DNA from 2 places in the Oceanobacillus sp. CAU 1775 genome. Region 1 is predicted to be linked to the other one. Evidence: predicted binding sites of a transcription regulator. Region 1 holds the regulator's gene; the other holds the start of a gene.
The links. Region 1 encodes LexA, which represses DNA repair genes until DNA is damaged. Its sites were predicted from a motif close to CGAACATATGTTCG; they were not measured.

Region 1 (15,966 bases):
TACATGTTATGCTATAATGATGGAAGAATATTTGGGTATTTTGGGGGCTTAGGAATGACAAAACAAACACCAATGATGCAACAATATATGAGGATTAAAGCAGAACACCAAGACTCATTTTTATTTTACCGTTTAGGTGATTTTTATGAATTATTTCATGATGATGCAATTAAGGCTGCGAAAGAACTAGAGATAACATTAACAAAACGAGGCAGCAAAGGCGATTCGGAAGGAATACCAATGTGTGGCGTTCCCTATCATTCTGCCGAAAATTACATAAAAATATTAATAGAAAAAGGCTATAAAGTTGCGATATGTGAACAAGTGGAAGATCCTAAAACCGCTAAAGGAGTAGTAAAGAGAGAAGTTGTTCAGGTAATAACACCCGGTACAGTGATGTCAGGGTCAATGTTGAAGGACGGCGAAAACAATTACTTAGCAAGTCTTTCTCATTTTCAAGATGGTTCCTATGTAGTGGTATATAATGATTTATCTACTGGAGAAAATCAAATTGCACTAATTAAAGATGGCTGGGATGCTGTTCTTCATGAATTATATAATCAACCGATTCGCGAGATTGTTATTTCCTCAAGTCTTTCTGAGGATCTACAAGTAAGCTTAAAACAAAAGTTAAATGTTACCTTGTCTTATCAAGATGAAGTTACATTTAATGCTGAGTATCGCGAGCTAAGTGAACAATTAAATGATGAAAGGTTAATGAAGGCCTTTAGTCGTTTACTTAATTATATCCAACACACACAGAAGCGCTCATTAGATCATTTACAACAAGCAGAAGTAATCGAACTCAAAGAATATCTATCACTCGATATGTATTCGAAACGAAACTTAGAACTAACAGAAACAATCATTAAAAAAGGAAAACATGGAAGTTTGCTATGGGTTTTAGATAAAACAGTAACTGCCATGGGATCAAGAATGTTAAAAAAATGGATCGAGCGTCCATTACTTAATAAAAATAAAATTGAAGAAAGACATCATATTGTAGAAGGTTTCTATACTAATTTCATGCAAAGAAATGCTCTAAGAGAAACATTACAATCTGTCTATGACATTGAAAGACTTGCAGCAAGAATTGCTTTTGGAAATGTAAATGCTAGAGATTTAATTCAATTGAAGCAATCACTAAAACATATTCCACAAGCAAAAGATATTCTAATGGAATTTGAACAGAAGGAAATTAAAAAGTTAGCTGAGACATTACTATTCCCAGAACATATTGTCGATTTATTAGAAAGTAGCTTAATGGAAAATCCACCTGCATCAATTACGGAAGGTGAGCTTATTAAGGATGGCTATAACGATAAGCTTGATGAATATCGTCATGCAACAAGAAATGGGAAGCAATGGATCACAGAATTGGAAAAACAAGAAAAAGAAGTAACCAATATTAAATCATTGAAGATAGGCTATAACCGTGTATTTGGTTACTATATTGAAGTTACGAAAGCAAATATTCATTTATTACCAGAAGGTAGATACGAAAGAAAGCAAACACTGGCTAATGCAGAACGCTATATAACACCAGAATTAAAAGAAAAAGAAATATTGATTTTAGAGGCAGAAGAGAAGAGTGTCGAATTAGAACAACAGTTATTTATCCAAATTCGCGAAGAACTTAAAGAACATATTCCAACGCTCCAATTTTTAGCTGAAACGATTAGTAAAATTGATGTGTTACAAGCATTTGCAACCGTCAGCGAAGAGAATAATTACGTTCGCCCGCAATTTGTTGAGAATAAACTATCCATTAAAAATGGGAGACATCCTGTAGTTGAGAAAGTAATGGTAGATGGAGAGTTTGTCCCGAATGATATAGAGCTTGATGAAGAGAATAGCATTTTACTTATTACTGGCCCCAATATGTCAGGGAAAAGCACATATATGCGCCAGCTTGCACTGACGGTAATTATGGGACAAATCGGTTGTTTTGTACCAGTTGAGGAAGCAAATCTTATCATTTTCGATCAAATTTTTACGAGAATTGGAGCGGCTGATGATCTAGTGTCAGGCCAGAGTACTTTTATGGTCGAGATGCTTGAAGCAAACCATGCGATTACAAAAGCGACCAACCAGAGTCTAATTCTTTTAGATGAAATCGGAAGAGGAACAAGCACATATGATGGAATGGCTTTGGCGCAAGCAATCGTCGAGTATATTCATAATAATATTCAAGCAAAAACACTTTTCTCCACGCATTATCATGAATTAACAGCAATGGAGAAAACATTACCCCATTTGAAGAATATTCATGTTCGTGCAGAAGAGTATGAAGGAAATGTTGTTTTCCTTCATCAAATAAAAGAGGGTTCGGCAGACAAAAGCTATGGAATTCAAGTTGCTAAGCTAGCAGAGTTGCCAAATGCTCTCATTGAAAGAGCTACAACGATCTTACAAGAATTAGAATCCGATTCGAAACCTAAACCCGTAACAGAAAAAATTGAATCTGGCCAACTATCATTTTTCGTTGATGAAAAAGTTGTAAAAGAAGAATCGAAGGTTGAGCAAAAGGATAATAAGGTAATTAAAGAACTAAAAGAACTTAATTTATTTGAAATGACACCAATGGAAGCAATGAATGAGTTATATAATCTCCAGAAAAAAGTTAGGTAACAACTGAAAGGATGTTTGTATGAAAATAAAACAAATGCCCATAGAATTATCGAATAAAATTGCTGCTGGAGAAGTAGTTGAACGCCCGTCATCTGTTGTGAAAGAATTAGTTGAAAATAGTATAGATGCCAATAGTTCATCAATAAAAGTCGAGTTAGTTGAGGCTGGAATTGAACAAATTAAAGTAACCGATAATGGTGATGGCATGGTCGAAGAGGATAGCCAAATTGCTTTTCTACCCCATGCTACTAGTAAAATTAGAACCGAGAACGACTTATTTCGCGTGCGCACTTTAGGATTTCGCGGAGAAGCTCTGGCAAGTATTGCGGCTGTAAGCAAGCTAACATTAAAAACATCGACTGGGGAAGGTGCTGGCATCACACTAAACTTAGAAGATGGGAAAATAATTGATAAGAAAAAAAGTGATGCAAGAAAAGGGACGGAAATTACCGTTAATCAACTTTTTTATAATACTCCAGCTAGATTGAAATATATGAAGAGTCTTCATACGGAACTAGGTCATATAACCGATCTCTTAAACCGATTAGCGCTTTCACATCCAGAGATTCGTTTTGAAGCAGTACATAATGGACGAACACTGTTCAAAACCTCTGGGACTGGAGACTTATTACAAGTTATTTCGCATATTTATGGAATGTCCGTTGCGAAGAAAATGATTCCTGTTTCCTATGAATCTTTAGACTTTAAAGTGGAAGGTCTCATTGCCAAACCTGAGGTAACGCGAGCTTCAAGAAACTTTATATCAACTATTATCAACGGTAGATATATAAGGAGTTTTCCATTAACAAAAGCAATAACTGATGGTTACCATACACTTCTTCCAATTGGAAAGTTTCCAATTGTTGTGTTGAAAATCGATATGGATCCAATTCTAGTGGATGTAAACGTACATCCAACTAAATTAGAAGTTCGCTTTAGTAAGGATAAAGAGCTGTTTGAAGTTGTCAGAGAAACAATTAAGAAGGCGTTTCGAGAACAGACTTTAATCCCGGAAGTGGAACATAAAGAGAAGCGACCGAAGATTGACACCACACAAGAAAGTTTTGATTTCCCATCAACAAGTAAATACAATAGCACTGAAAATACACTCAATCAAAATACGAGTCAACCATCTTATTCAGAGCCTAATTATTTTAGTAGGTCTGAAAGTTCAACAAAACGATATGAACCGACTGAGCATGTTGAATCAATAAATGAAACACTGGCCCCGATTGAGAGTTTGTCAGGAGAAACGGTAGACCCGGTTGAGCCTTTGAAAAGAGTTCCAACGATTTATCCTATTGGTCAGCTCCAAGGCACCTATATATTAGGCCAAAATGAAAATGGTTTATATATGATTGACCAACATGCCGCTCAGGAGCGGATTAAATATGAATTCTTTAAAGAAAAGTTAGGGAGACCTGTTAAAGAGTCTCAAGAACTTTTGATACCATTAACATTTGAATTTTCAAACCAAGAGGCGCTGTTTATAGAGAATTATAAAGACAGATTAGAAGAAGTTGGACTATTCTTTGAACCTTTTGGCTTTAAGACATATATTATTCGTTCCTATCCGAATTGGTTTCCGAAAGGCTTTGAAGAAGAAGTGATTCGAGAGATGGTTGAACAAGTAATGCATGATGAAAAAGTTAATATTGAAGCAATTAGGGAAGAAGCAGCAATCATGATGTCCTGTAAACGATCAATTAAAGCAAATCATTATTTGACAGAAGAAGAAATGTTTCGACTCATTGAAGATTTACGAGCAACACAAGACCCATTTACTTGTCCACACGGTCGACCAATTATTGTTCACTTAACAACCTACGAATTAGAAAAGATGTTCAAACGCATTATGTAAGGTATAAATTGTATTTGATTGTGCAACGCTAAGAACAAAGGCGCAAACGCCCGTTCAGCGACGTACAAACTGCGCCCCATAGGACGTGGGGTGGTTCAACGTTGCCACGTGATGTGGCGCTCTTAGTTGAACTTCCTAGCCACAGTGAGATAAAGGAAACACGGCGAGGTACGAGCCGATGTTGACTTATTGATTGGAGGAGTGCGAAGTTTGATCGCCGCTTTAGCGCTGGAGCCGGACGTGGCTCTGCTTCACGTAAAGAGTTATTCACAAAGTCCATATTCTATAGCTTCTTTCTAATTAAAAACAATGAGGTGAATTTCATGCAAAACCAAGAATTGATAAAATTTATGAATCAATTGCTATCAAATTATTTTATTTTATATGTGAAATTACATCGGTACCACTGGTATGTTAAAGGACATCAATTCTTTCAATTACATGAGATTTTCGAAGAGTTTTATGAAGAATTTCAAGGAAATCTTGATGAGTTAGCAGAACATATTATGGTTGTTGGTGGGAAACCACTAGCTACCATGAGCATGTATTTGAAGCAAGGAACTTTAGAGGAAGCAAATGCGGATGATACAGAGGAAGAAATGATTTCCCAGCTTTCTAGTGATTTAAATAAATTATCTGTAGAAATTTCGCAGGTCGGCTTACCTTTAACAATTGAAGTATCAAACAGCCTTTCAAATGATATTTTGATAGCACATCTTAAAAAAATAGAAAATAAAAAATGGATGTTAGAAAACTATCAAGGCTCAAAGGCGTAAGCGCCCGTTCAGCGACGTACAAACTGCGCCCCACAGGACGTGGGGTGGTTCAACGTTGCGACGGGATGTCGCGATTTTAGTTGAACTTCCCTATTCTTTTGAGATAAAGGAAACACGGTGAGGGACGAGCCGATGTTGACTTATCGATTGAAGAAGTACGAAGTTTGATAGTCGCTTTAGCGCTGGAGCCGGACGTGGCTAACCTTTATGCAAAGAATTATCCACAAAGTATAAATTCTATAGTTTTCTATCAAGCAGGAAATTAATAAATATAATTAGGGGAAATAGGATGAAAAAAACTGTAATTGCTATTGTGGGACCAACAGCAGTGGGAAAAACAGAGCTAAGTATAGAACTTGCAAAAGAAATTAATGGTGAAATTATCAATGGTGATTCTGTGCAAGTTTATAGAGGGATGAATATTGGGTCTGCAAAAATTTTGCCCGAAGAGATGCAGGGAATTCCGCACCATCTTTTAGACATAAAGGATCCAGATGAAGAATATACAGTAGCAGACTTCAAACTCCAAGTGCAAAAATTGGTAGAAGAAATCTCTGAGAAAGGGCGCATCCCCATTATTGTTGGGGGAAGTGGTTTATATATCCAATCAGCGCTATATGACTATAACTTTCCAGATATAAAAAAAGATGAAGAAATAACAAAACAACTAGAAGAAGAGCTTGAAGAATTAGGATTAGAAAAAATATACGAGCGCCTTCAATTGATTGATCCAGAACAAGCGGCGAAAATTCATCCAAATAATTACCGTCGTGTGATTCGCGCAATAGAAATCTATCAATCAACTGGAAAGACAAAAACCGATTGGGAAAAAGAACAACAGATTGATTCACCGTATAATGTGATTTTTATTGGCTTAACGATGGAACGTGAAGAATTATACAAACGGATAAATAAACGCGTTGATTTAATGCTTCATCAGGGGTTAATTGACGAAGTAAAGTCCTTATGTAATAAAGGGTATAAACACACACAGGCGATGCGCGCAATTGGCTACAAAGAGATCATTCCTTATCTTGAAGGAAAAGTAGAATTAGAAGATGCAGTCGAGCTACTTAAACGCAATTCTAGAAGGTTCGCAAAAAGGCAATTTACATGGTTCAGAAATCGTCTAGAAATCGACTGGTATTCTGTTACACCTGCAAGCAAAAATAAAAAGTTTACAATGATTATTCAAAAAATAGCAGGAATATTAAAAATGAAGTAGAATTAAGATTAGTATAGAGAGAAAAGAGGAGGAAGTTCTATGGCGCAAAATGCAAACATTCAAGAGCAGTATTTAAATCAATTAAGGAAGAACCACATTTCGGTCACGGTTTTTCTAACGAATGGCTTTCAATTAAGGGGTGTTGTTAAAGCTTTCGATAACTTCACAGTTTTACTCGAAACAGAAGGTAAACAACAATTGATTTTTAAACATGCAATATCAACATTCGCACCAGTAAAGAATGTTAATTTAGAAGCATAATTAGTTTTAGATAAGGGAACGGATGCATACTAGCATCCGTTTCTTTCTGCTTTTAATCCATCAATCACTAGGCATTTGTCACAAGTCTATGAGTATTACGTATACTGTCATGACAAAGGAGTGGTAACGGTGGATTCAGCGATTAATTTGAACGCAAAAGGAAGAATAAATATCATTTTACAAGAGAAAGCACCTCCGAATCCTAATTCTATCGACAAGCATGTTAATCGACACTTTTTAAAGATTGAGGAAACTTTTGCTCCCTTTATTGGCATGGACGAAATAAAGGAAACTGTAAAACAAGTTTATGCTACTTATATAATTAATGAGAAACGAAGTGAGTTAGGGTTTTCTACAAATAAACAAGTATTGCACATGCTATTTAAGGGTAATCCAGGTACAGGGAAGACTTCTGTTGCAAGACAGCTTGCCAAGTTATATGTTGAATTAGGTATTTTGTCTAAAGGGCATTTTACAGAAATAGAACGTGCAGATATTGTAGGTGAATATATCGGATCCACTGCTCAAAAGACTCGAGCTGTAATTCAAAAGGCAATGGGTGGTATACTATTCATAGATGAAGCTTATTCTCTAGCACGTGGTGGCGAAAAAGACTTTGGTAAGGAAGCCATTGATACATTGGTAAAACACATGGAAGATCACCATAATGATTTTATTTTGATCCTTGCAGGTTATCCATATGAAATGGAAAAATTTTTAAGAATCAATCCAGGGCTTAAATCACGGTTCCCTTTTATTCTTGATTTTTCCAATTATAAAATTGATGAATTAATGAAAATCACAAAGCAAATGGTAAAAGATAGGGAATACTATTTAACAAAAGCTGCAGAGGAAAGGCTTAAGATTATCCTTCTGAAAAATATAAACGACAGGAATTTCTCGAATGCTCGTTTAGTAAGAAATATAGTTGAAAAAGCAATACGGCAGCAAGCTTACCGGTTGGTACAAAATGAAAAGTTTCAACCAGAAGATATAATCAATCTTAGTGCAGAAGATTTTAAACTAAATGATTAAATGATACTAATGGAGGTATTTCATGGCAGAAGAGAAGATAATAGTAGTAGCAGTAAAAAAACCAGACCAATTAGATGAACGTTTTCAGACATCCTTGGATGAATTGATTTCTTTAAGTCAAACAGCTGGAGGAAGTGTAGAAGCGATATTTACACAGAATCGTAATTCTATTCATCCAGCTACATATATTGGTGAAGGAAAATTGCAAGAAATAAAAGATGAAATTGAAGAAAATGAAATTGATTTGGTTATATCTAATGATGAGTTGTCTGCTGGTCAGTTGCGTAATTTAAATAAAGCTTTAGGAGTTAGAATTATAGACCGCAGTCAATTGATTTTAGATATATTTGCACAACGTGCGCGTACAAAAGAAGGTAAACTCCAAGTTGAGCTTGCTCAATTAGAATACGTATTACCAAGATTAAGGGGACAAGGTATAGAATTATCAAGACTTGGAGCTGGTATTGGAACAAGAGGACCTGGGGAAACGAAACTTGAAACCGACAGACGTCACATTCGTGGACGTATCTTTGACATTAAAAAGAGATTACAACTAATTGTAAAACAAAGAGAACAGTACCGTAAACGAAGAAGAGATAATAATGTTTTTCAAATTGCAATTGTCGGCTATACAAACGCTGGGAAGTCGACTTTGTTTAATCGTTTGACAGATAGTGATTCACTTGAAGAAGATAAGTTATTCGCTACATTGGATCCTTTAACAAGAAAAGTTAAAATGCCTTCTGGATTTGAAGCTTTAATTACAGATACGGTTGGTTTCTTACAAGATTTACCTACATCTTTAATTGCTGCTTTCCGTTCGACATTGGAAGAAGTAACAGAGGCAGACTTTTTGCTCCATGTTGTTGACGGTTCCCATATAGATCAAGAACAACATCAGCAAACAGTTAAGAAATTACTTGAGGAATTAGATGCTCACAATATTCCAACTCTATATATTTATAATAAAAAAGATTTGATTCAGGAACCATTTTTCCCATCACATTTTCCCAACTTACTAATTAGTGCATACGAAGAAGACGATTTACAACTAACAGTGGAAAAAATAGAAGAAGTTCTGAAGAAGGAGTGGAGTCCTTTTACACTTCATCTAGATGCAGATCAAGGGAAAATTATAAATTTAATTGAAAGAGAATCACTTATAGAAGAAAAAGAATTCGATGAAGAGAACAATAAGTATATTCTAAAAGGATATATTCAAAGTGAAGATCTATTGAACAAAATTACAAAGGGGTCATAATTTTCATGTTAGAGCAATTAATAAACCAAACAGAAAAAGATATTGCAGAAATTAAAAACGACATTAATACGATCGTAGAAATAAATCAAAAAAGCGTACTCGAAGCATTTATTGCAAATAGAGTAAGTGATAGCCATTTTAATTCAACTACTGGTTATGGATACGATGATATGGGACGAGATGCATTAGAAAGTGTTTATAAAGATGTCTTTGGTGCGGAAGATGCTTTAGTTCGTCCACAACTTGTTTCTGGTACGCATGCGATTTCAACTGCATTATTTGGTGTGCTTCGTCCAGGTGATGAGTTAATTTATATAACTGGTAAGCCTTATGATACATTGGAAGAAGTTATCGGGATAAGAGGAGAGCGGACTGCAGGTTCGTTGCGTGACTTTCAAATTGATTATCAACACGTATCACTTCTCGAAGGTGGAGCTATAGATTATCAAGGAATCAAAGAAGCAATAACAGAGAAAACAAAAGTTATCGGTATTCAGCGTTCAAAAGGCTATGATAATCGTCCATCTTTTACTGTTGATGAAATTGAAGAAATGGTTCAATTTGTTAAAGAAATAAAATCGGATGTTATCGTATTTGTGGACAACTGCTATGGTGAATTTGTAGAAACAAAGGAACCTACTCATGTTGGAGTGGACTTAATGGCAGGCTCATTAATAAAAAATCCAGGTGGAGGAATTGTGCGATCTGGAGGATATATTGTTGGTCGACAAGATTTAATTGAACAGTGCGCAAACAGACTTACAGCACCTGGTCTTGGCAAAGAGAGTGGAGCTACATTAAATATGTTGCAAGAATTATTCCAAGGATTCTTCTTAGCACCACATGTTGTTGGCGAGGCATTGAAGGGCGCAATATTTACTTCGCGGTTTTTAGAATTAGTTGGACTAACTACCACTCCTGATTATCAAATGAAGCGAACAGACTTAATACAGACAGTTACATTTGATAAAGCAGAACAAATGATTGCCTTCTGTCAATCCATACAAGCAAGTTCACCGGTTAATTCTTATGTAAGCCCATATCCAAGTGAAATGCCTGGATATGAAGGTGAAGTAATTATGGCAGCTGGTACATTTATTCAAGGTTCAAGTATTGAACTATCTGCGGATGGACCTATTAGAGCGCCCTACACTGCGTATGTTCAAGGTGGATTAACTTATGCTCATGTGAAAATAGCAATTATAGAGGCTGTAAAAACTATTGAACAAAAGGGTTATCTCTCCATTAAGTAGGGTATAGTAATTTTTGGAGGGGATTAATAACATGAGTAAAATAACGAAAGAAATGATAAAACAAAAAATTGAAGAAGAAAACGTAAGATTTATTCGGTTACAGTTCACAGATATGATGGGTACGATTAAAAACGTCGAGATACCTCTGAGTCAACTTGATAAAGCATTAGATAATAAAATGATGTTCGACGGATCAGCAATTGAGGGGTTTGTAAAAATAGAAGAATCAGATATGTTTTTATACCCTGATTATGATTCATTTGTCGTTTTTCCATGGACATCTAATAAAGGTAAGGTAGCTAGATTTATCTGTGACATACACAATCCAGATGGAACTCCATTTCTAGGCTGTCCTCGTAATACTTTAAAAAGAAACCTAAAAAAGATGGAGAAACTTGGATATGATACTTTCAATATTGGTACAGAACCAGAATTCTTTCTCTTCAAGCTAAATGAAAAAGGCGAGCCAATTCTTGAGTTAAATGATTATGGTGGATACTTTGATTTAGCACCTACAGATTTAGGAGAAAGTTGCCGGAGAGATATTGTACTAGAATTGGAAGAAATGGGCTTTGAGATTGAAGCATCCCACCATGAAGGTGCGCCTGGTCAACATGAAATAGACTTTAAGTATTCGGATGCCTTAAAACACGCGGATGATATCCAAACATTTAAATTAGTCGTGAAAACTATAGCAAGACAACATAATTTACATGCAACATTTATGCCGAAACCTTTATATGGTGTAAACGGTTCTGGGATGCATGTGAACATGTCACTATTTAAAGATGGCAATAATGTCTTTTTTGATGAATCAGATGAAATTAATTTAAGCAAAGACGCCTTTCAATTTATCGCAGGTATTTTAGAACATGCTAGTGGGTTTACTGCGATTACAAATCCTATTATTAACTCTTATAAACGTTTGGTACCAGGATTTGAAGCTCCATCTTATATTGCTTGGTCAGCGTCGAATAGAACGCCATTACTTAGAGTTCCTACCTCAAGAGGATTGAGTACGAGAGTAGAAGTTCGAAGTGTCGATCCTGCATCTAATCCTTATTTGGCATTGTCTGTGTTATTAGCCGCTGGTTTAGATGGGATTGAAAATGAAAAAGTAGCTCCAGAGGCTGTTGATCGTAATATTTTTGAAATGACAAGTAAAGAAAGATATGAAAATGGAGTAAGGGATTTACCATCGAATCTAAAAGAGGCTCTTCAAGAGTTAGAAAATGATTCAATTATTATTGAAGCTGTAGGAAGTCACTTATACCATCATTTCATGCGTGCTAAGCAAATGGAGTGGGAGATGTTCAATAATACGGTACATCCATGGGAAAGAGAACAATATTTAACATCATACTAATAATTAAATTAAAAAAATCTGTTACTTTTAAATAAAGTAGCAGATTTTTTGTTTCGTTTATAATAGCTCGCTTATAAGAATATGTATGGGAATAAATTCATTAACCATTCTGTTGTTAGGAGTAAAAACCCGCTTCGGAAATATACTACGCGCATCCTTAGGCGGCTGGTGAGCCTCCTCAGTCGCAGGCGACTTGCGGGGTCTCACCGTTGCTTTCCATCTCGCAGGAGTCTTCGTATATTTCCGAAGCTCATTTACTGCTTCTTTTTTTAATTGCTGAAGTATCAATTGCAAACTTTACCATAGCCATTATTTTATATGTCTATATAATCCTATTACTTTTCCTAGGATAGAGACATTATCAAAGAATAGTGGATCCATTGTGGCGTTTTCTGGTTGTAATCTAATGGAATCCTTTTCTTTAAAGAAACGTTTAACCGTCGCTTCGTTTTCTTCTGTCATCGCTACTACGATATCTCCGTTGTCCGCAGTGCTTTGTTGTTTAACAATAACCATATCCCCATCGAGAATACCTGCTTCTATCATACTTTCACCATCAATGATCAATACAAATAGATTATCATCAGGATTTGAACTTGAACTAGGAATTGGCACGAACTCTTCTATATTCTCCACTGCTGTAATTGGTAGACCAGCAGTTACTTTTCCAATAACAGGTGCATATCTTGCTTGATCTTTTGGAATGTTTGATTCCCCTGTAGGGTCAAGAATTTCTATCGCTCTTGGTTTCGTAGGATCACGTCTAATAAACCCTTTCACTTCGAGTCGTTCCAAATGACCGTGTACAGTTGAGCTTGATGCAAGACCAACAGCTACAGCAATTTCACGAACTGATGGTGGGTATCCTTTAGCTTTTACTTCATTTTTTATAAAATCTAATATCATCTGTTGCCTTTTTGATAATTTTGTCATGCTTGAAACACCTCTCACATAGGATTTATTAAACATAGTTTACCATCTCTATCCATAATATGCAAACATTCGTTCTAAAAGTAGTTGACAAGACCGTATGTTCGTGAGATACTATGTTCGTAGGAACAAAGGTTCTTTTATTTCTAAGGGGGCATTCATATGTTTAATAAACTATTAAAAAAATATTCAAAAGAAGATCTATTTTATTTTGTTGCATTCGGTCTAATGCTAGTATTTTTATACTTCTCTTTAATTACTAGTGGAAATTAGTATAAAAGGAGATTAATAAATTGAGAGTAATCATCTATTGCAGAGTGAGTACAGATAAAAAAGAACAAGAAACCTCTCTTTCAAGACAGCGTCTCGAATTAACGGAATTTGCTAACTCACAAGATTTTAAGATTGTGAAGTGTATTGAAGAACAACAAAGTGGCTTTGACATTGAACGAGAAGGAATTTTTGAAATGCTTGCGTATTTTTCACAGGAAAAAGCAGATGGATTATTAATACAAGATGAAACTAGACTAGGCAGAGGGAACACTAAAATCGCTTTATTCCATCAACTACAAAAATTAGGCATCAAGATTTATACGTTAATGCATAACGGAGAGTTAGAGCTTTCTGATTCGGATTCAATGGTTTTACAAATTGTTGGGATCGTAGAAGAATATCAACGTAAAATTCAAAATATGAAAATTAAACGTGGGATGAAAAAAGCAGTGCAAGCAGGTTATCGACCAGAAGCAAATCTTAAGAATATAGATAAAGCACCAGGTCGTAAGCGCGCAGAAGTTCCACTTCAAGAAATTATACAATTAAGAGAAAAAGGATTAACCTTTCATGAGATAGCTACAACATTAAATGGACTCGGATATAATGTATCTAAAGCTACCATACACAGGCGTTACCAAGAGTACCAAATACTTGAGAATGAGATTCGCTAGTTGTAAGATAGAAGACAAGATTTATTTCTTGTCTTTTTTGGTTTTAGAATATTATATTATCCAAAGGGTACAGGTATACTAATAAAAGATTTATGATTAAAGGAGGTATATTAATGTTAGCAAAAGAGAAACTTACTCGTATAAATGAATTGGCAAATAAAGCGAAAAATGACGGATTAACAGAAGAAGAAAAAATAGAACAAAAAAGATTACGTGAGGAATACCTTGGTAATATTCGTAGCTCTTTTACGAATCAATTTAAAACGATGACAGTAATTGATCCACTCGGAAATGATGTAACACCTCAGAAAGTGAAAGATTTACAAGAACGTAATAAAAAGCATTAAACAAAACTACCTTCCTTCTATACTTGCGCTTGTGAAGAACGCATGTTCATTATAGAATGAAGGTAGTTACATATTTAAGGGTTAATGAAAGGAGATTTACATGTCAACAATTGAACAACTATCAGTGAATACAATTCGTACATTATCAATCGATGCAATTGAAAAAGCAAATTCAGGACATCCAGGATTACCTATGGGGGCTGCTCCAATGGCTTATGCATTGTGGACAGATTTCATGAATCACAATCCTAAAAATTCTAAGTGGTTTAATAGAGATCGTTTCGTGCTTTCTGCAGGTCACGGATCCATGCTACTCTATAGTTTATTACACTTATCTGGTTATGATGTAACAATGGAGGATATTAAAAATTTCCGCCAATGGGATTCAAGAACTCCAGGTCACCCAGAAGTACATCATACAGATGGGGTAGAAGCGACAACAGGTCCGCTCGGCCAAGGAATTGCTATGTCTGTTGGTATGGCAATGGCAGAAGCACATTTAAGCGCGAAATATAACAAACCTAATTTTAATATTGTTGATCACTACACATATGCACTTGTAAGTGATGGTGATTTAATGGAAGGTATTTCTCATGAAGCAGCATCATTAGCTGGACATTTAGGTTTGGGTAAATTAATTGCTCTCTACGACTCGAATGATATTTCTTTAGATGGAGATTTAGACCGTTCATTCTCTGAAAATACAGAGCAACGTTTTAAAGCATACGGATGGCAAGTTATCCGTGTAGAAGATGGAAATAACTTAGAAGAAATTCGCTCAGCTATTAAAGAGGCTCAAGCAAACACTGACCAACCAACGTTAATTGAAATTAAAACTATAATTGGTTATGGTTCACCTAATAAATCAGCTAAATCTGATTCTCATGGTGCACCATTAGGAACAGAAGAAGTTGGTTTGACGAAAGAATACTACAAATGGGAGCATGAAGAATTTCATGTACCAGAAGAAGTTTATCAAGACTTTCAGGAGAAAATTCAAGTAAAAGCTGAAGGATTAGAAGCTGACTGGAATAAAATGTTTAGTCAATTTGAAGAACAATACCCTGAAGAATCAGCTGAACTAAAACGCGCAATAAATGGCGAGCTTCCTGTTGATTGGGAGAAATCATTACCAAGTTTTGAAGAGGGTAGCTCTTTAGCAACACGTGCATCTTCAGGAGAAGTCCTTAATGCGATTGCTAAATCTGTCCCTAACTTCATTGGAGGTAGTGCAGACTTAGCTGGATCAAATAAAACGCTTATCGATGATGAGGCAGATTTTACTAAAGCAGATTATAGTGGTAGAAATATTTGGTTTGGTGTACGTGAACATGCAATGGGAGCAGCACTAAATGGTATGGCACTACATGGAGGATTAAAAGTATATGGAGGAACGTTCTTCGTATTTAGTGATTACTTACGTCCATCGATTCGCCTAGCTTCTATTATGAGAATGCCTGTAACCTATGTATTCACACATGATTCTATTGCTGTTGGAGAAGATGGTCCGACACATGAGCCAGTTGAACATTTAGCAGCTTTACGCGCCTTCCCGGGTCTATCCATTATCAGACCAGCAGATGCTAACGAAACAAGTGCTGCTTGGAGATTAGCTTTAGAGTCAAGTGAAGAACCAACTGCACTTGTCTTAACTAGACAGAACCTACCGACATTAGCAGGTACGAAAACAGCTGCATATGAAGGTGTTAAAAGAGGGGCTTATACAATAAGCAAAGCAGAAAAAGAAACTCCAGATGCTCTGTTACTTGCTACTGGAAGTGAAGTTCAACTAGCTACACAAGCTCAGGTGAAATTAAAAGAGAAAGGAATTGACGTCTCTGTTGTTAGTATGCCTTCTTGGGATCGATTCGAAAAACAAGACGCAGCTTACAGAGAAAGTGTCATTCCTAAATCAGTTAAAAAGCGCTTAGCTATTGAAATGGGAGCATCCTTTGGCTGGGATCGATACACAGGTGATGAAGGTGCAATACTTGCGATTGATCGATTTGGAGCTTCAGCACCAGGTGAAAAAGTTGTCGAAGAATATGGCTTTACTGTAGAAAACGTTGTTAA
Region 2 (15,966 bases), on a different contig from region 1:
CTTTATGTTTTCCTGGTTTTTGTAGTCTTGCTCGATTAATTTTTACTGCTAAAGCTTTATATAAAACTTCATTAACCAGTGTACTTTTTCCAGAACCAGAAACACCTGTTACTGCTGTCATAATACCAATCGGAATTTTAGCATTTACTTTTTTCAGGTTGTTTTCTTCTGCACCGATGATTTCGATATATCTTCCATCAGCTTTTTTTCTTTTTGTAGGTACTGGAATGAATTCCTTGCCTGACAGATACTTTCCTGTAAGTGACTTATCGTTTTTCATTACATTTTCAGGTGTATCACTTGCTACAATTTCTCCACCATGCTCGCCTGCTCCTGGGCCAATATCAATTAACCAATCAGCTGCAAGCATTGTATCTTCGTCATGTTCTACAACGATTAATGTGTTGTCCATATCACGCATGTTTTTTAAAGACGCAATCAATTTATCGTTATCGCGTTGATGAAGTCCAATTGACGGCTCATCTAAAACGTATAAAACACCTGTTAGTGCTGAACCAATTTGGGTTGCTAAACGGATTCTTTGTGCTTCTCCACCAGAAAGTGTTCCAGCTACTCTAGAGAGAGTTAAATAATCAAGGCCCACATTATTTAAAAACTCTAAACGGTTATCGATTTCTCTTAATACTAATCTTGCTATTTGCTGTTCTTTTTCTGTCAGTTCTAAGTTACGGATGAAGACAAGTGCATCTGTTACTGATAGCTCTGTAATTAAACTCAAATGTTTTCCGTTAACTAATACAGATAAAGCTTCTTTTTTCAAACGGTGGCCTTTACATGTTTTACAGTTATTCACTGCCATATATTTTTCTAGTGTTTCCCTTGTAAAGTCAGATGATGTCTCATGATATCTACGGTCGATGTTCGGGATTACACCTTCAAATGCAATCATGACATCTCTAACTTTTCCAAAGTCATTCTTAAAATAAAAACGAATTTTTTCTTTTCCACTTCCATATAAAATGATATCCATTTGTTTCTTCGGTATATCTTTTACCGGAATATCCATGTCGATATCAAAATGCTCACAAACACTCTTTAAGAGCTGCGGGTAATATTGTGAGCTAATTGGTTTCCATGGAAGGATTGCATGTTCATTTAACGTTAAATCCCAATCGGGAATGACGAGATCATAATCTACTTCAAGCTTTGTACCAAGTCCATCACATGTAGGACAAGCACCGAACGGACTGTTGAAAGAGAATAATCGCGGTTCAATTTCACCGATAGAGAAACCACAGATCGGACAAGAATGGTTTTCACTAAAGATAACTTCTTCATCTCCAATGACATCAATGATAACTCTGCCATCTCCTAATCTCAGTCCTGACTCTAAGGAGTCTGCAAGTCTTGATTCGATATTAGATTTAACAACAATTCGATCGATAACTACTTCTATCGAATGCTTTTTATTTTTTTCTAATTCAATATCATCACTTATTTCAAGCATTTCACCATCCACACGAAGACGAACATATCCTTCCTGACGAAGCTTTTCAATAACTTTAACATGCTCGCCACGTTTCCCAGAAACTACTGGCGCTAAAATCTGCATTCTTGTTCTTTCTGGATATTCCATCACACGGTCAACCATTTGTTGAACCGTTTGTGAACTAATTTCTATTTCATGAATCGGGCAAATCGCACGCCCGACCCTTGCGTATAAAAGGCGTAAATAATCATATATTTCGGTTACTGTTGCAACCGTTGATCTTGGGTTATTACTCGTTGTTTTTTGGTCAATTGCAATTGCTGGTGATAATCCTTCAATTAAATCAACATCTGGTTTATTTGTTTGTCCTAAAAATTGCCTTGCGTAGGCTGATAGAGATTCAACATATCTTCTCTGCCCTTCCGCATATATCGTGTCAAATGCTAGAGAAGACTTTCCAGATCCGGAAAGTCCAGTTACGACGACTAATTTATTTTTAGGTATCGTGACATCTACACTTTTTAAATTATGCTCTCTAGCACCTTGTACAACTATTTCCTTTGATTTCATATAGAAGTTCATCCTCCCGCTTTAAGTTCGAAAACAATATCTCGTAACTCTGCCGCTTTTTCAAAATCAAGTGATTTCGCAGCTTCTCGCATTTCTTTTTCAAGCTGTTCAATAACTTGCGGGCGATTTTTCTTCGTAACTTGTGAGAAGCTCGTAATTTTCTTCTCATAAGCTTCCGAATCCTCGGCAGCAACAGTTGCTTGAATAATGTCACGAATTTCTTTCTTAATCGTAGTTGGTGTAATATTATGTTTCTCATTGTATTCCATTTGTATTTTACGACGACGAGTTGTTTCATCGATCGCTTTTTGCATGGAATCGGTTATTCGATCAGCATACATAATAACTCTACCTTGTTCGTTACGTGCTGCACGCCCCATCGTTTGGATGAGTGATCGTTCGGAACGTAAGAAGCCTTCTTTATCTGCGTCTAAAATAACTACTAACGACACTTCAGGAAGATCAAGACCTTCCCTTAGAAGGTTAATCCCAATTAGTACATCATATTTTCCTAAACGTAAGTCTCGAATAATTTCAATTCGTTCAAGTGTTTTAATTTCAGAGTGTAAATAAGAAACCTTCATTCCTAACTCTTTTAAATAATCTGTGAGGTCCTCAGACATTTTTTTCGTAAGCGTGGTTACTAGCACGCGTTCATTTCTTTCTGTACGTTTATTAATTTCTTCAATTAAATCATCGATTTGTCCTTCAATTGGCCGTATTTCTATTTCAGGGTCAAGTAACCCTGTTGGTCGAATGATTTGCTCCGTCATATCTGGCGTATGTTCAAGTTCATACGGACCAGGCGTAGCTGAAATATATATTAATTGATTTGATTTCTTTTCAAATTCTTCAAATTGTAATGGACGGTTGTCAAGTGCAGATGGCAAACGAAAACCATGGTCGACTAGGACTTGTTTTCTAGCTTTATCTCCATTATACATTCCACGGATTTGCGGTAATGTAACATGAGACTCATCAACAACAATAAGATAATCTTCAGGGAAAAAGTCCAATAGTGTGTAAGGTGTTGCTCCTGATTCTCTTAGCGTCAGATGGCGTGAATAGTTTTCAATCCCTGAACAAAAGCCCATCTCACGCATCATTTCTAAATCGTAATTTGTTCGTTGTTCGATACGTTGTGCTTCTAATAATTTATTTTCTGCTTGAAATTCTTTTAATCTTTCTTCCAGTTCTTTTTCGATATTTTTAATGGCAATTTTCATCTTTTCTTCCCCAGTAACGAAGTGGGAAGCTGGGAAAATTGCTATATGCTCACGGTCACCGATAATTTCTCCAGTTAACGCATCAACTTCACGAATTCTGTCAATCTCATCGCCGAAAAATTCAACTCGGAGACAACGTTCTTCTCTTGATGCTGGAATAATTTCTATAGAATCTCCTCGCACACGAAAAGTACCTCTTTGAAAATCAATATCATTACGTGCATATTGAATATCAACAAGGTCACGAAGAAGTTGATCTCGATCCTTTTCCATTCCCATCCGTAGCGAAAGTACCTGACTTCGATATTCTTCGGGATTACCTAAACCATATATACAAGAAACACTTGCAACAACAAGAACATCTCTACGTTCAAATAAAGCAGATGTTGCTGAATGTCTTAATTTATCAATCTCATCATTTATACTTGCATCTTTCTCAATGAATGTATCTGTAGAAGGTACATAAGCTTCTGGTTGATAATAATCATAGTAGCTGACGAAATACTCTACTGCATTATTTGGAAAGAATTCTTTAAACTCACTATATAATTGTCCTGCTAATGTTTTATTATGAGCAATGACAAGTGTCGGTCGATTAATTTCTTGAATAACATTCGATACGGTGAACGTTTTACCCGTCCCAGTAGCACCTAGCAATGTCTGATGGTGTTGACCATCTAGAACCTTTTGGACGAGTTCATCAATTGCCTTGGGCTGATCACCGGCTGGCTGATAATGTGATACTAACTCAAACTTATTTTCCACAAGCATTGCCTCCGTTCCTAACTAAAATAACTCTTTATTATTTTAACACATATAGAAAAATAACTTAAGAAAAACGAACGCATATTCGATATTCATTTTGCCCATTGTGACAAAAAATTAAACAAAGTCAATCGTACCAGGCGTTTTAATAGTTTATTTAAAAACACGCTATTATAGAGATTTGCCCATTAATAATGGAGAAGACTAAATCAGCTTCGGAAATATACGAAGACTCCTGCGGGAAGCAAGGCAACGGTGAGATCCCGGAGCGCGCATAGCGTGCGAGGAAGCTCACCAGCCGTCCGCGGAAAGCGTAGTGTATTTCCGAAGCGGGTTTTTCCTCTTAAAAGAATTGAAAATGAATAGCACTGTATTTATATATTTACCCAAACTAAAAAGCATAACACCTTCTAACTAAAATTAAGGTCTTATGCTTATCGATTAGATCTATCCTTATATAAAATCAATTCGCTACTTCCAATTCATCTTTAGATTCTAGATCCTCATCTACCATAGATAGGAAAACTTCTTCAAGTGTAGAGCAGCCTGTCTCTGCATAGATTTCTTCTAGCGTTCCGGCAGTACGTATTTCTCCTGCAAAGAGAATAACAATTTCATCACAAATCTCCACGACGTCTCGCATGATATGACTAGATAGAATTACTGTTTTACCTTTTGCTATTAAATCTTGTAATATCAGTTTAAACTGGATTACCCAATATGGATCAAGACCATTTGTTGGTTCATCCAGAATGTAAATATCCACATCTGCTAAAAGTGTTTGTGCTAAGTTTACTCGCTGAGTCATCCCTTTAGAGAAGGACCCTACTTTACGATTACGATGTTCCCACAACCCAACAACCTTTAAAACTTCAGAAATCTTTTCTTTTTTAGCACCTATGAAGGATGCATAATAATCAAGCACCTCCACTGGAGTTAGTTCCGTATGAAAGTTCATATGGTCAGGCATATATGCAAACTCTTTTTTGGATTCGGTATTAAATTGAACCTTACCGCTTGTGGCCTTTTCAATACCAGTTACGATTTTGATTAACGTACTTTTTCCAGCACCGTTACCACCACAGATAACGACACATTTTCCCTTCTTAATTCCAATGTCAGTTGGCTGCAATACTTCTTTCTTACCGTAACGTTTCGATACGCCAGTTATTTTTAGAGCAATCGTTTCGTTTCCCATTTATGCCACTCTCCTTTTTAGTACAAAAACAGAGACGACTAGCGATATTAACATAATAAGTGCTAATGATAAGAAGAAATAAATATTTAGTTGACCACTTGCTCCCCATTCATTAATAATTAAATATTGTGATCCGAATATATAATTTGCACCTAGTTGGTTAATTGCCCATACACGAATGGACTCTACAGGATTTGCCAAGATTAATATGAATAATGTGGATAACTTTTGTCCATGTGGAATGAAATCCACAATCGAAAAGATAACAAACTCGTAAATAAATACGAGGAAACTCCAAGCAAATAATGCGAGTGATAAACCTTGCATCCGTGTAACTGCGTACGAACCAATCATAATTGCTAGCCCAGAGAATACGAAGATGATAAATAGGTTTAGCGCAAGGAAAGCTCCAAACATTGCGGCATCTTGTAAGGCTCCCATGAAATACAAGATAATACCGAATATCCCGTATGACATTCCTAGTGAAATCATTAAAGTAATCACAATAGAGAAATATTTACTGACTAAATAATATCCATTAGACATTTTATATGTTCGGTATAAAGAGAATCGACCTTCTTCTTTGTCAGCAACGATGGAGTTCGTCCCTAATATCAGACAGATAATTGGAACAATCCAGAGTGCTAGGTTAATTAACATTGCAATGGAACGACTATATGCATTCGTAAGTGTCATTTCTGATAAACTTCCATCGGCATTATAGACGGATGAATCATCGACAATCTCTTCTAAACCGAAGTATGCTGGATCTAATTCACCTACTGAAAACTCATAGCCACCAACTGTTCCTTTATTTTCTACTACTGGTATTGCTGTACTTTTAGCTGATTCAATCCCATAGAAGTATAGTAAAAAGGATAGTCCAATAAACAGGACGAACAAGCTCAATAACCACTTACTTCGCAATAATACTCGGATTTCCATTTTTAACATCGACTGAAACATGGATAGCTTCATTGTCAGCCCTCCTAAGCAAATATATCACTTTTTTTACAATTTAATGGTGACCGTCAGAATGTCCACGGTACCAATCTTCTAATTCGCTTACATTAATATCTTTTAACGCATCTGTTGAAATAACTTCACCGCTGCCATGTGCCGTTGCTGCTTCTTCTGAATCAAAAGCAATAAATCCATAACTCATTGGCGTCTGAATCGTCTCATCATGTACGAAATATGCATCTGCCATATCAATCCACTCGCCAGAGCCACGATCTACAACATAGGAAACAGCTATTTCATCGTCTGTTTCTTGGAAATAAACCAACATACAGCCAATATCATCAAAAACTCTTGGTGTTCCATCTTCTAAAATAACTTGTGTTGCTGAATCTAAATCTTCAATTCCCATATGACAGGTATAACACTGATCCGTGTCTATAGAAATATCTACCGGTTCATGCGATGTCCCCCCGCAGGCAGCTAATATACCTATTAATCCAATGAGTAAAATTGATAGAAATAACTTTCTCATAAGTACGTCCTCCTTGTTAAGTAGATTGTGAACAAACTAATTGCAATGACAGATGTAAATAATGGAATTAGTATTACTGGATTTGTAAAGCCCATTTGTTTGTTTTCAGGTATAATTACTTCGATTTGTTGTTCGATTACTACTGGTTCAGAAAGTGAAAACTCATCGATAACATGTGTATCTGATTCAATGTGTGTATATTGCTCAATTGTATTCCACAGTCGCACTGTCGGACTATCGAAGAAAATCTGTAAGAATGGTTCTCTTTCGATCATTTGATAGAATACATCCCCACTTTTATAAGCAAAATCATTTAAACCATCATCTTCTAAGTCTAATATTTCTTGATCATCCCAATAATTACCAGCACCCAAGAAGTTAAATTCATTTTTGTTCTCTGGAATCGTAACTACTTGTTGCGTATTTTTCGTCATATTATTCATGTAAAACTTATTATTTATTGCACCTTTACCTAACTCAATTCCTCTAACGTTTTCAGTAATTTCATTTCGAAAAACTTCGTTACGCTGTGCATAACCTAACCGAATACCTCGCGCATTTCCACGAATAATATTTCCAGTAATCGTTGAATCAAATAAATCATATCCAAAGATCCCTGATCCATCTGATGTTGTATTCAAGTGGAAATAATTATATTTGATAATAATATTTTCACTTTGCATGATCATGCCACCGTTATAACTACCTCTTACTTCGTTATGTGTGATGACGACATTATCCGAGTACATCGTATGGACACCATATCTTGCATTAATAAACCGGTTATAACTTACTTGTGCAAGTGATGAATGGGAAATCCAAGCACCATCCTGCGTGTTATACGTTTGGTTATGTGTGACAATTGCTCCGTCACCCTCAATGACATAAATTGCATAACCATAACGTTTACTACCAGTTAGTTCATCCCAACTTGAGATAATATTTCCTGTGATGATATTTCCATATCCTTCTCGAACAAGGACTCCGTGGAAAACATCATGGATGCGATTATTCTTTATTTCATTTCTGTCCCCGCGAGAGAAGATACCTGCTGCATCCGTTCCCCCACCTTGAACATTTAAGTTTTCAATAACTACATCATCTGCTTCAATTGTTATTGTATATCCAGATTCTGGCCCGATAACATGAGCTTCATCGTCTATTCCTATTAACGTAATCGAATCTTTAATAATAAAGTTTCCATGATACTCTCCATCTTCTAAAAGGATTGTATCTCCATCCTCCGCTTGTTCTAATGCTGTGTGTAAAGAGTTAGTATCTGTAACTGTGATTGCATCGCCATCTGCCAAAACCATACTAGGAATGAATAAGAAAAAGAATATCCATACCAATCCAACCTTCATTTTCATCTCATCACCTCATAGATAACCCCTTCTTAATACTTGAGATTAAGAAGGGGATATTTGAGTTATTTATTCATATTAATGACTCATCATTGATCCGCCTTCAGGGCCACCTGATTCGTTTACAACAATTGTTCCTACCGCACCTTTCGATACGTGGTCAAATTGGTGTGTTACGAAAGAGTATGAACCTGCTTCTTTAAGAGTAAACTCTACTACTGCTCCACCACTTGCTGGAAGCATTACTGTCTGCATACCTTCTAAGTGGTTGTACGGGTTTCCATCTAGATAAACATCTTCCATGATAGAACCAATTACGTGGAATGAACTTACTTCATTAGGACCAAGGTTGTTGATATACATACGAATCTTCTCACCTGGTTTTGCATAAAGAACTGTGTCTGGATCGTTTTCTGTTAGAGCTGTAACTGTACCATTACTATTCGTACCATCAAAAGTATAGCCATCAAATTCGTTGTCATCTAGATATTCAAGCGTTTTAGCAGAGAATACTACTTGACGTGGGGGCATATTCATCATGTTCGTTAAGTCGTTATATTTGTACCATTCGTTTTGCAAGATTACAAACTCGCGGTCAACTTCATTATCTGTAGGGTAGCCATCTTTAGGCATTACGATAATTGCACCATGCATTCCGTTAGCAATGTGTGATAGAACTGGGTCTGTCGCACAGTGGTACATGAATACACCAGGAGAGCTAGCTTGGAAACGGAATGTTCCAGTTTCGTTTGGCTTCACGTCAGCAAATCCAATTGTCGGATCTGTATGCACTGCGTGGAAGTCCATACTATGTGGAATTGCTGGATCTAGGTTGTGTAAAGTAAAGTTAATCCAGTCTCCCTCTTGAACTACTAGAAGTGGTCCAGGAGCTTCACCGTTAAAGTTCCAAGTTTTATACTCAATACCAGGAGCAATTTCAATGTCAGTAATTTGTGTTGTCATTTCAATGTTTACTTCGTTCTCGCCAACTCTTTCCATTTTCACTGGAACAGGTTCTTGGTTTAAATCTTTGTGAGGCTCAATCGGCGTGTAATCCACAGGATCTACTTCAAAACTATAACTACTATTCGGTGCTGCAGCATTTGCAGAAGCATTTTCTTCATTTACTTTTCCATTTTCAGCCGTATCACCACAAGCAGATAACAACAGAGCGCCAGCGACTAAACCAACAGCAACTAAATTCATCTTCTTCTTCATCATTTTCCTCACCTCATAAGTTTATTTTTGTTATTTTACATTAGATAAGGGATTTATCTTTCTCCCATCCAATCAATAACTTGGTCTCTTGATGTTATCTGCCTGACTGAATGGTTTGTTATATCTTATCTATGGTTCTAGTATAAATCCTAACCAAGATCCTAAGTGTGATTTACATCACTAATTTATGTTAGTTTATGAACAAAGTATGTCTGAATGAGGCATTGTAAACACTATGATTATAGTGTTTACTTGTCCTTTTCCCAAGTTATTAATTTGTGATGAGTTTCACAAATTTATCAGGTAGTTTTTACTATGATTGTAGTGAGAAATTGACCCGTCAATGCTCAAAAAGTCTTATAAAATTATTCTTCACTTATTTTCTTCAGAATTATGGGAAAAATCGTCTTAAAAATAGAAAAATGACTTAAAAGTTGATCTCTATACGAACACAAATCTTGATAGCTTAGATTTAAAATAATACACTGGAAACGAAAGCAAGAACAATATGAAACAAAGGAATGATAAACATGGGGAAGTTTACACATTTTGATGAGCAAGGCCGAGCGAGAATGGTTGATATCTCAGAGAAACAAGAAACTGCAAGGGTAGCTATTGCCAAATCAGGTGTTAAAGTAAATGAAGAAATCTATAAAAGTATTATCGAACAGAAAAACAAAAAAGGCGATGTTCTTCAAGTTGCACAGATTGCTGGAATTATGGCCGCCAAACAAACAGCTAACCTTATACCAATGTGTCATCCAATTCCAATTAGTGGTGTTACTATTCATTTTGATTGGGTTGCAGAGAAAGAAAATACCTACGAATTAGAAATACGTGCGGAAGTAAAAACAGTTGGAAGTACTGGAGTTGAAATGGAGGCATTAACGGCTGCTTCTGTTACAGCATTAACCGTTTATGATATGTGTAAAGCAGTAGATAAAGGCATGATTATTTGTGAAACATATCTCTTAGAAAAAACTGGTGGGAAGAGTGGAGACTTCAAAAGAAAACAGGAAAACTAATTGAATCATGTTTTCCTGTTTTCTTTAAATATCTTTTTGTAATTCTCTTACACCATGTGTTAATTCAGGTAAAATTAACTTTTCCATTGCAAGCTTTACCGCGCCTGTTGAACCAGGAATTACAAAAACGAGACGATGATTAATTGTCCCAGCAATCGCTCGTGATAGAATGCTTTTGCTACCGATATCCTCTTGATAGCTTAACATGCGAAAGATTTCGCCAAACCCTGGTATCTCTTTAGAAAATAAAGGCTTCACAGCTTCAATCGTTACATCCCGAGCAGCAATTCCTGTACCGCCACTTAAGATTAACGCATCTACATCTGGATTTTTTACTAGTAATTTTACTGCTGCTTTAATAATCTCATGTTCATCAGGAACAATTTCATATGCGGTAACTTCATAATCTTTTTCTCTCAAGTAAGTTTTTATTAGCTTCCCGCTTTTATCCGTACCTTTATCTCTCGTATCACTAATGATCAAAACTGCGCACTTCACCTTTTTTATCCCTAAATCCCATTCTTCATCATGCATGGCGAATTAACTCCCATCATTTATATATCGTTCATACTCACTTTGTAGATTTATATTAATAAATGAATCTAGTTCTGTAAAGGATTTATAAGCTGTTTGTGTTTGGTTAAGGAGTGCTTTTATGGATAAACGATTTTCTTTTAATAACTGTTCGATAACTTCTTTAAGTGAATAATGATATAAGGCAATTAATGGTTGTTCATGTTCATCTGTAACAGCAATGATCGCTTTATTCTCGTCGTTGATTTCCTTCATTAACTCTATATAAATATCTTCTGTAATAAAAGGCGTGTCTACTGGAGCAACTGCATACCATTCTGCTTCTACCATAGACATTGCAGTATAAATCCCTGCCAAAGGACCTTTCCCTTTATATGAATCTATATCATTATAAATAGGAACTGTCGTCTTCTCACGAAATAAGCTTTCTAACTTTTCATTGGTCACGATAACGACTGGATCAGCAATTTTATTCAGTACATCCAAGGAATATTGAAAAAAATACTTTCCATCTTTTTTTACAAATGCCTTTGGTTTCCCGAATCGTCTAGAATAACCACCAGCAAGTAAAATTCCAGCTATTTTTTTCATATTTAATGCTCAACCACCACTTACTGGAGGAATAAAAGCAACGGTATCTCCTGCTTGAATTACGTCTTCGTCATTGGCGTATTCTTCATTAACAGCTGTCATTACTTTTTGTAAATTTAAGTTTGGATAATCTTTTTCCAGAATGGATTTTAGATTGCTGACATTTGTTTTATTTAATGTAAGGTCAAGTGCATTCTGTCCAACCTTCTCTTGTAGTTCTGCAAATAATAATACTTTAATCATCGTTGTCCTCCTATGAATATATGAAAATTACACACTACTTTTTGGTGTATTTGATTCAATATCACTAATTCTTTCGGGATAGGTGTAGATTGTCATTTGATCTTTTCTTGCAAAACCGATAATGGTGATTCCTAAATCGAGTGCAAGTTCAACGGCCAAATCGGTTAAAGCAGATTTTGACAGAATGAGTCCAATCCCCATTTTAGATGCTTTTAATAGTACTTCAGAAGATACTCGACCACTAAAGACAAGTAGTTTGTCTTTCGGTGAAATTCTTTCCTGTAACATAGCACCGAAGATTTTATCAAGTGTATTATGTCTTCCAATATCTGTTCGTACCATTAATAATTCATTTGTATTGGCAAGTGCAGCGTTATGAACACCGCCAGTCCGAGAAAATTCGGTGGAGTTATTCATTAGTTCCTTCATTAAGTGTAAGCATTCAGATGTTGAAATTTGTAGCCTACTTGTAATTGTCCTTGCCGTCCGAGCATCACTCTTGAAATAAAACTGTCTGCTTTTTCCGCAGCATGAACCAATGAAACGACTCGAGTGATCATAGCCTGTTGGCTCAACTGGATTCACTAATTCAACATGGGCAAAACCAGTATACTCATCGATATGAATCTTCTTTACTTCCTTAAAGGTACGTATGACACCTTCTGCAGCAAGAAAGCCTACCGTGAGATCTTGTAAATGATTTGGTGAACAAACAATCGTTGCAAATTCATTGCCATCAACCATTATCGTCAAAGGAAACTCAGCAGCGATTTCCGATGTCATTGTTTCTTGATGTTCTCCTTTAATCCGAATCGTATCTAGTTTCATATTCTCTAACTTACGCATTGGGATTCCTCCTCAACTTGGCTCGAGTTCTAACTCTTCCACTCGCTTTTCGGCATATTTGGTATCCTTATGAGCATAAAAACTTTCTGCCTTTTCAATAATGACTGATGTATTATATTCCGGTATTCCTGCATGCTCTTCATAAACACCCTGTGGTAAAACGACATTCCCCTCTGGCCAATGAAGTTCCACATTACCTTTACGAATATCTACAAACTTAGCATTCCCTTTATGCATCCCAAATTGATTGTAAACGACAATGGGATCACCTTCATTAATGTCATGAACCTTTGCATCCTCTGCGTTCATTAATACATCATCACGTTCAGCCTCATTAAATGGATCGGTTTCCGCATAAATCATCGAATTAAATTGTTTGCCACGTCTAGTAGTTACATAGAATTGTCCTTCTGGTTTCCGTAATTCAGGTATTTCTACAGTGATTAAATTACCTTTTCCATCTGGTGTAGGGCAAATTCCATCTTCACAAAGCCATGCTCCGCCCCATTGGAAAACATCACCTCTATTTTTTAAATGTTGAATTCCATCGTAATTAGGATTAGCAATCGCGATCTCTTCTCGAATCTGTTCAGCGGTCGAGAAATTTACTTTCTCAAATTCTTCTGGCTTTACCCGCCTAGCAAGATCAACATAGATTTCCCATTCACATCTCGCTTCTTCAATTCGAGGTCCTTTAATTTCCGGAGAAAAATAGACCATTCTTTCTGTCGAAGTTGAAGTTCCACCACCGACTTGTTCATATCTCGTCATTGCTGGTAATACAATTACTGCTTCTTTTGCATCCGCTAAGGTTGATGTATTCAATATGATATCTTGATGCACACGAACATCTATATTTTCCAAGCAACGTTTCACAAATTCGGGATTTGGCATTGTTTCTAAAAAGTTCCCACCTGAAAGATAATATAAAGATAGTTTTCTTTCGTGCTCTTCTGGAAGCAAGGCGTTTTCTAAAGACACACCAACAATATCACCCTGCCATTTTGGTATTTCAAAACCCCATATTTTCTCTACACGTTCACGGTTTATCGTGTCCATTCCACCGCCTGGCAGCACAAACGGATCTGCACCCATTTCACCTGAACCTTGCACACCAGAATGCCCTCTAATTGGCATTAAGCCACTATGTTCTTTTCCTAAAAACCCTTGTAATAATGCAAGATTAGCAACTTGAGAGATATTATCTGTACCAAAGCGGTGTTGGGTTAGACCCATTGACCAAACAAATACCGCAGAATCTGATTTTGCCAAAAGCTCTGCCAGCTCTAACATGCGCTCTTTCGTTATTCCTGAAGAGTCTTCTAGCTGCTCCCAATTATAACTTTTTACCTTTTCCCTAAGTTCATCCAACCCATTGACATGTTCTGCAATAAATGCATGATTTAATGCTGAGCCTGGATTAACTTCTTCCATCTCAAACCAATGTTTGATAATACCGTGCATAAATGCGATATCTCCACCAATATTGACTTGATACACATCGTCGGCAATCTTCGTACCAAACAATGCAGATTCTGGAATGGAAGGAACCCAATACTCATCCATTGCCGGTTCATGATATGGATTGATAATAATAATTTTAGTACCTTTCCTTTTCGCTGCATACATATATTTCGTTGATACAGGCTGATTATTCGCAGCAACAGATCCCCAAAACAGTAAGACATCTGTACCAATCCAATCTTTATAATTACAAGTAGATGCGCCAACTCCGATTGAGCGAGTTAAAGCTGTTTTCGATGGTGAATGACAAATTCTTGACGCGTTATCGATATTATTGGTTCCTAAAAAACGCGCTACTTTTCCTAAAGTATAATAGACTTCATTTGTGATACCTCTTGATGTTGAATAAAAGGCAAAACGTTTAGGATCGAGCTTTTTCATTTTACCTGCAACTCTATCCATTGCCTCATCCCATGACAATCTCCGAAACTTTCGATCACCAGGCTCACGAATCAATGGATATGGAATTCTGCCCAGCTTTCGCAACTCTGTACTCGATAATTTTTGAAGTTCATCAATATCTTGAAAAAGATCTGATTCCTTAATCGCTGGCATCGTGTTTAATCGAAGGACATTTAAACGTGTCGTACAAAGATGAACCCCTTGCAATGTCTGATCCTTTAATCCAGAAACACCTAACGCACAGCCATCACAAACCCCCTGCGTTAGAATTCGCTTTGCATATGGAAGATTATCTTTATTTTCCCAAACAACTTTACCCATATCACGAATATGATGTGGTTTTACTTTTCCTAAGCCAAAAGGAACTTTACTGACCCATAAGCTTGTGTCTGGTTTCGTCGGTAACTTCATTGGTCCACTATGCTTTGTCTTCCCCAATCGTAACCCTCCTCATATATGTTAGAGTGTCGAATTGCTCTACACTTGCTTTATATTGGTAATAATTGATTTATCTTAATTTTAGTACAATTATGACCTAATGTAAACGGATTCAAGTGCATGTTCTAGAAAAGAACGGTGTGGATGACGATAAAGAAAAACAGGGTGAAACCAGTATAGAGATGTATACGCCTTTTACGACCGCTTGGGAGGTATAGTCTGAGCCAGCCACTTATTACCATGGTCAGTAAAACGAAGCTAGCAGCAATGCCACTCAGCATTTTCCAGCTTGATGGCTGAAAACCATATGTATCAAAAATAACCCAAGCATGAGCAATAATGAAAAGAAGAGAAATCGTACCGACATAGCGATGAAACGGGTAAATTTTCTTCGAGATCTTTGCGAGTCTTATCTTTTTTGAACGTTTCTCCGTTTGACGAATGGTCGAAAAAACTGCGTGCCTTGTCCAATTAAAAAGCACTAAGAAAAGACCAACCAGCCCGAGAATAATATGTAATGGTAAATCAATAAAACTATAATCAATAGATAAAAGTACAATAAGAAATAATAATATATTGATATATAACCAAATACTCAAGAGATCACCTCTTCTATGAAAGATAAAACTTTCCAGTGGTTTAATCATACAAATAGCAAGGGTAATATACAAGAACGTATAAACACTTTTATAGGTAATATAAAAAGGTTATGCTAAACTAACGTTAGATGAATTCAGCTGAGAGGAGGTTACAGAGATAATCTGTAAACGCCATGAATATTACTGTAACTGAAAAAGCACATGAATGGTATATAGAAGAGATTGGACTTAAAAAAGGTGATGGCATCCGATTTTTCGGGAAAGTCTATGGAAACACAGAAGTACATGAGAACTTTTCTGTAGCAATTAATGTCGGTACGCCAAATGATCCTCTAGCGACTTTAGAAATCGATGGGATTACTTATTTTATTGAAAAGAGCGATGATTGGTTTTTTGAGAAGTATGATTTTAAAGTAGATTATGATGAAGAATTAAAAGAAGTGAGTTATCATTTTTTAAGTGAATGAAAGTAGATAAC

Region 2: uvrB (excinuclease ABC subunit UvrB) is a predicted target of LexA. The motif match lies at 4,086-4,099, and genes of this name have one in related genera.

Annotation. Positions count from the first base shown of each region.
Region 1 covers NZ_JBTLRO010000002.1:268,242-284,207, reverse strand. The annotation lists gene mutS (DNA mismatch repair protein MutS) at 55-2,631, shown strand; gene mutL (DNA mismatch repair endonuclease MutL) at 2,651-4,492, shown strand; gene ACXYMZ_RS04650 (Dps family protein) at 4,816-5,268, shown strand; gene miaA (tRNA (adenosine(37)-N6)-dimethylallyltransferase MiaA) at 5,558-6,493, shown strand; gene hfq (RNA chaperone Hfq) at 6,533-6,754, shown strand; gene ACXYMZ_RS04635 (AAA family ATPase) at 6,884-7,789, shown strand; gene hflX (GTPase HflX) at 7,812-9,050, shown strand; gene ACXYMZ_RS04625 (methionine gamma-lyase family protein) at 9,056-10,303, shown strand; gene glnA (type I glutamate--ammonia ligase) at 10,335-11,669, shown strand; gene lexA (transcriptional repressor LexA) at 11,979-12,602, opposite strand; gene ACXYMZ_RS04610 (YneB family resolvase-like protein) at 12,893-13,546, shown strand; gene ACXYMZ_RS04605 (DUF896 domain-containing protein) at 13,660-13,893, shown strand; gene tkt (transketolase) at 13,994-15,966, shown strand, end outside.
Region 2 covers NZ_JBTLRO010000003.1:255,593-271,558, reverse strand. The annotation lists gene uvrA (excinuclease ABC subunit UvrA) at 1-2,020, opposite strand, end outside; gene uvrB (excinuclease ABC subunit UvrB) at 2,029-4,011, opposite strand; gene ACXYMZ_RS07455 (ABC transporter ATP-binding protein) at 4,475-5,209, opposite strand; gene ACXYMZ_RS07450 (ABC transporter permease subunit) at 5,210-6,187, opposite strand; gene ACXYMZ_RS07445 (nitrous oxide reductase accessory protein NosL) at 6,228-6,704, opposite strand; gene ACXYMZ_RS07440 (right-handed parallel beta-helix repeat-containing protein) at 6,701-8,074, opposite strand; gene ACXYMZ_RS07435 (multicopper oxidase domain-containing protein) at 8,147-9,286, opposite strand; gene moaC (cyclic pyranopterin monophosphate synthase MoaC) at 9,817-10,311, shown strand; gene ACXYMZ_RS07425 (MogA/MoaB family molybdenum cofactor biosynthesis protein) at 10,336-10,845, opposite strand; gene ACXYMZ_RS07420 (molybdenum cofactor guanylyltransferase) at 10,852-11,436, opposite strand; gene moaD (molybdopterin converting factor subunit 1) at 11,446-11,679, opposite strand; gene fdhD (formate dehydrogenase accessory sulfurtransferase FdhD) at 11,707-12,525, opposite strand; gene ACXYMZ_RS07405 (FdhF/YdeP family oxidoreductase) at 12,538-14,889, opposite strand; gene ACXYMZ_RS07400 (hypothetical protein) at 15,015-15,488, opposite strand; gene ACXYMZ_RS07395 (HesB/YadR/YfhF family protein) at 15,662-15,955, shown strand.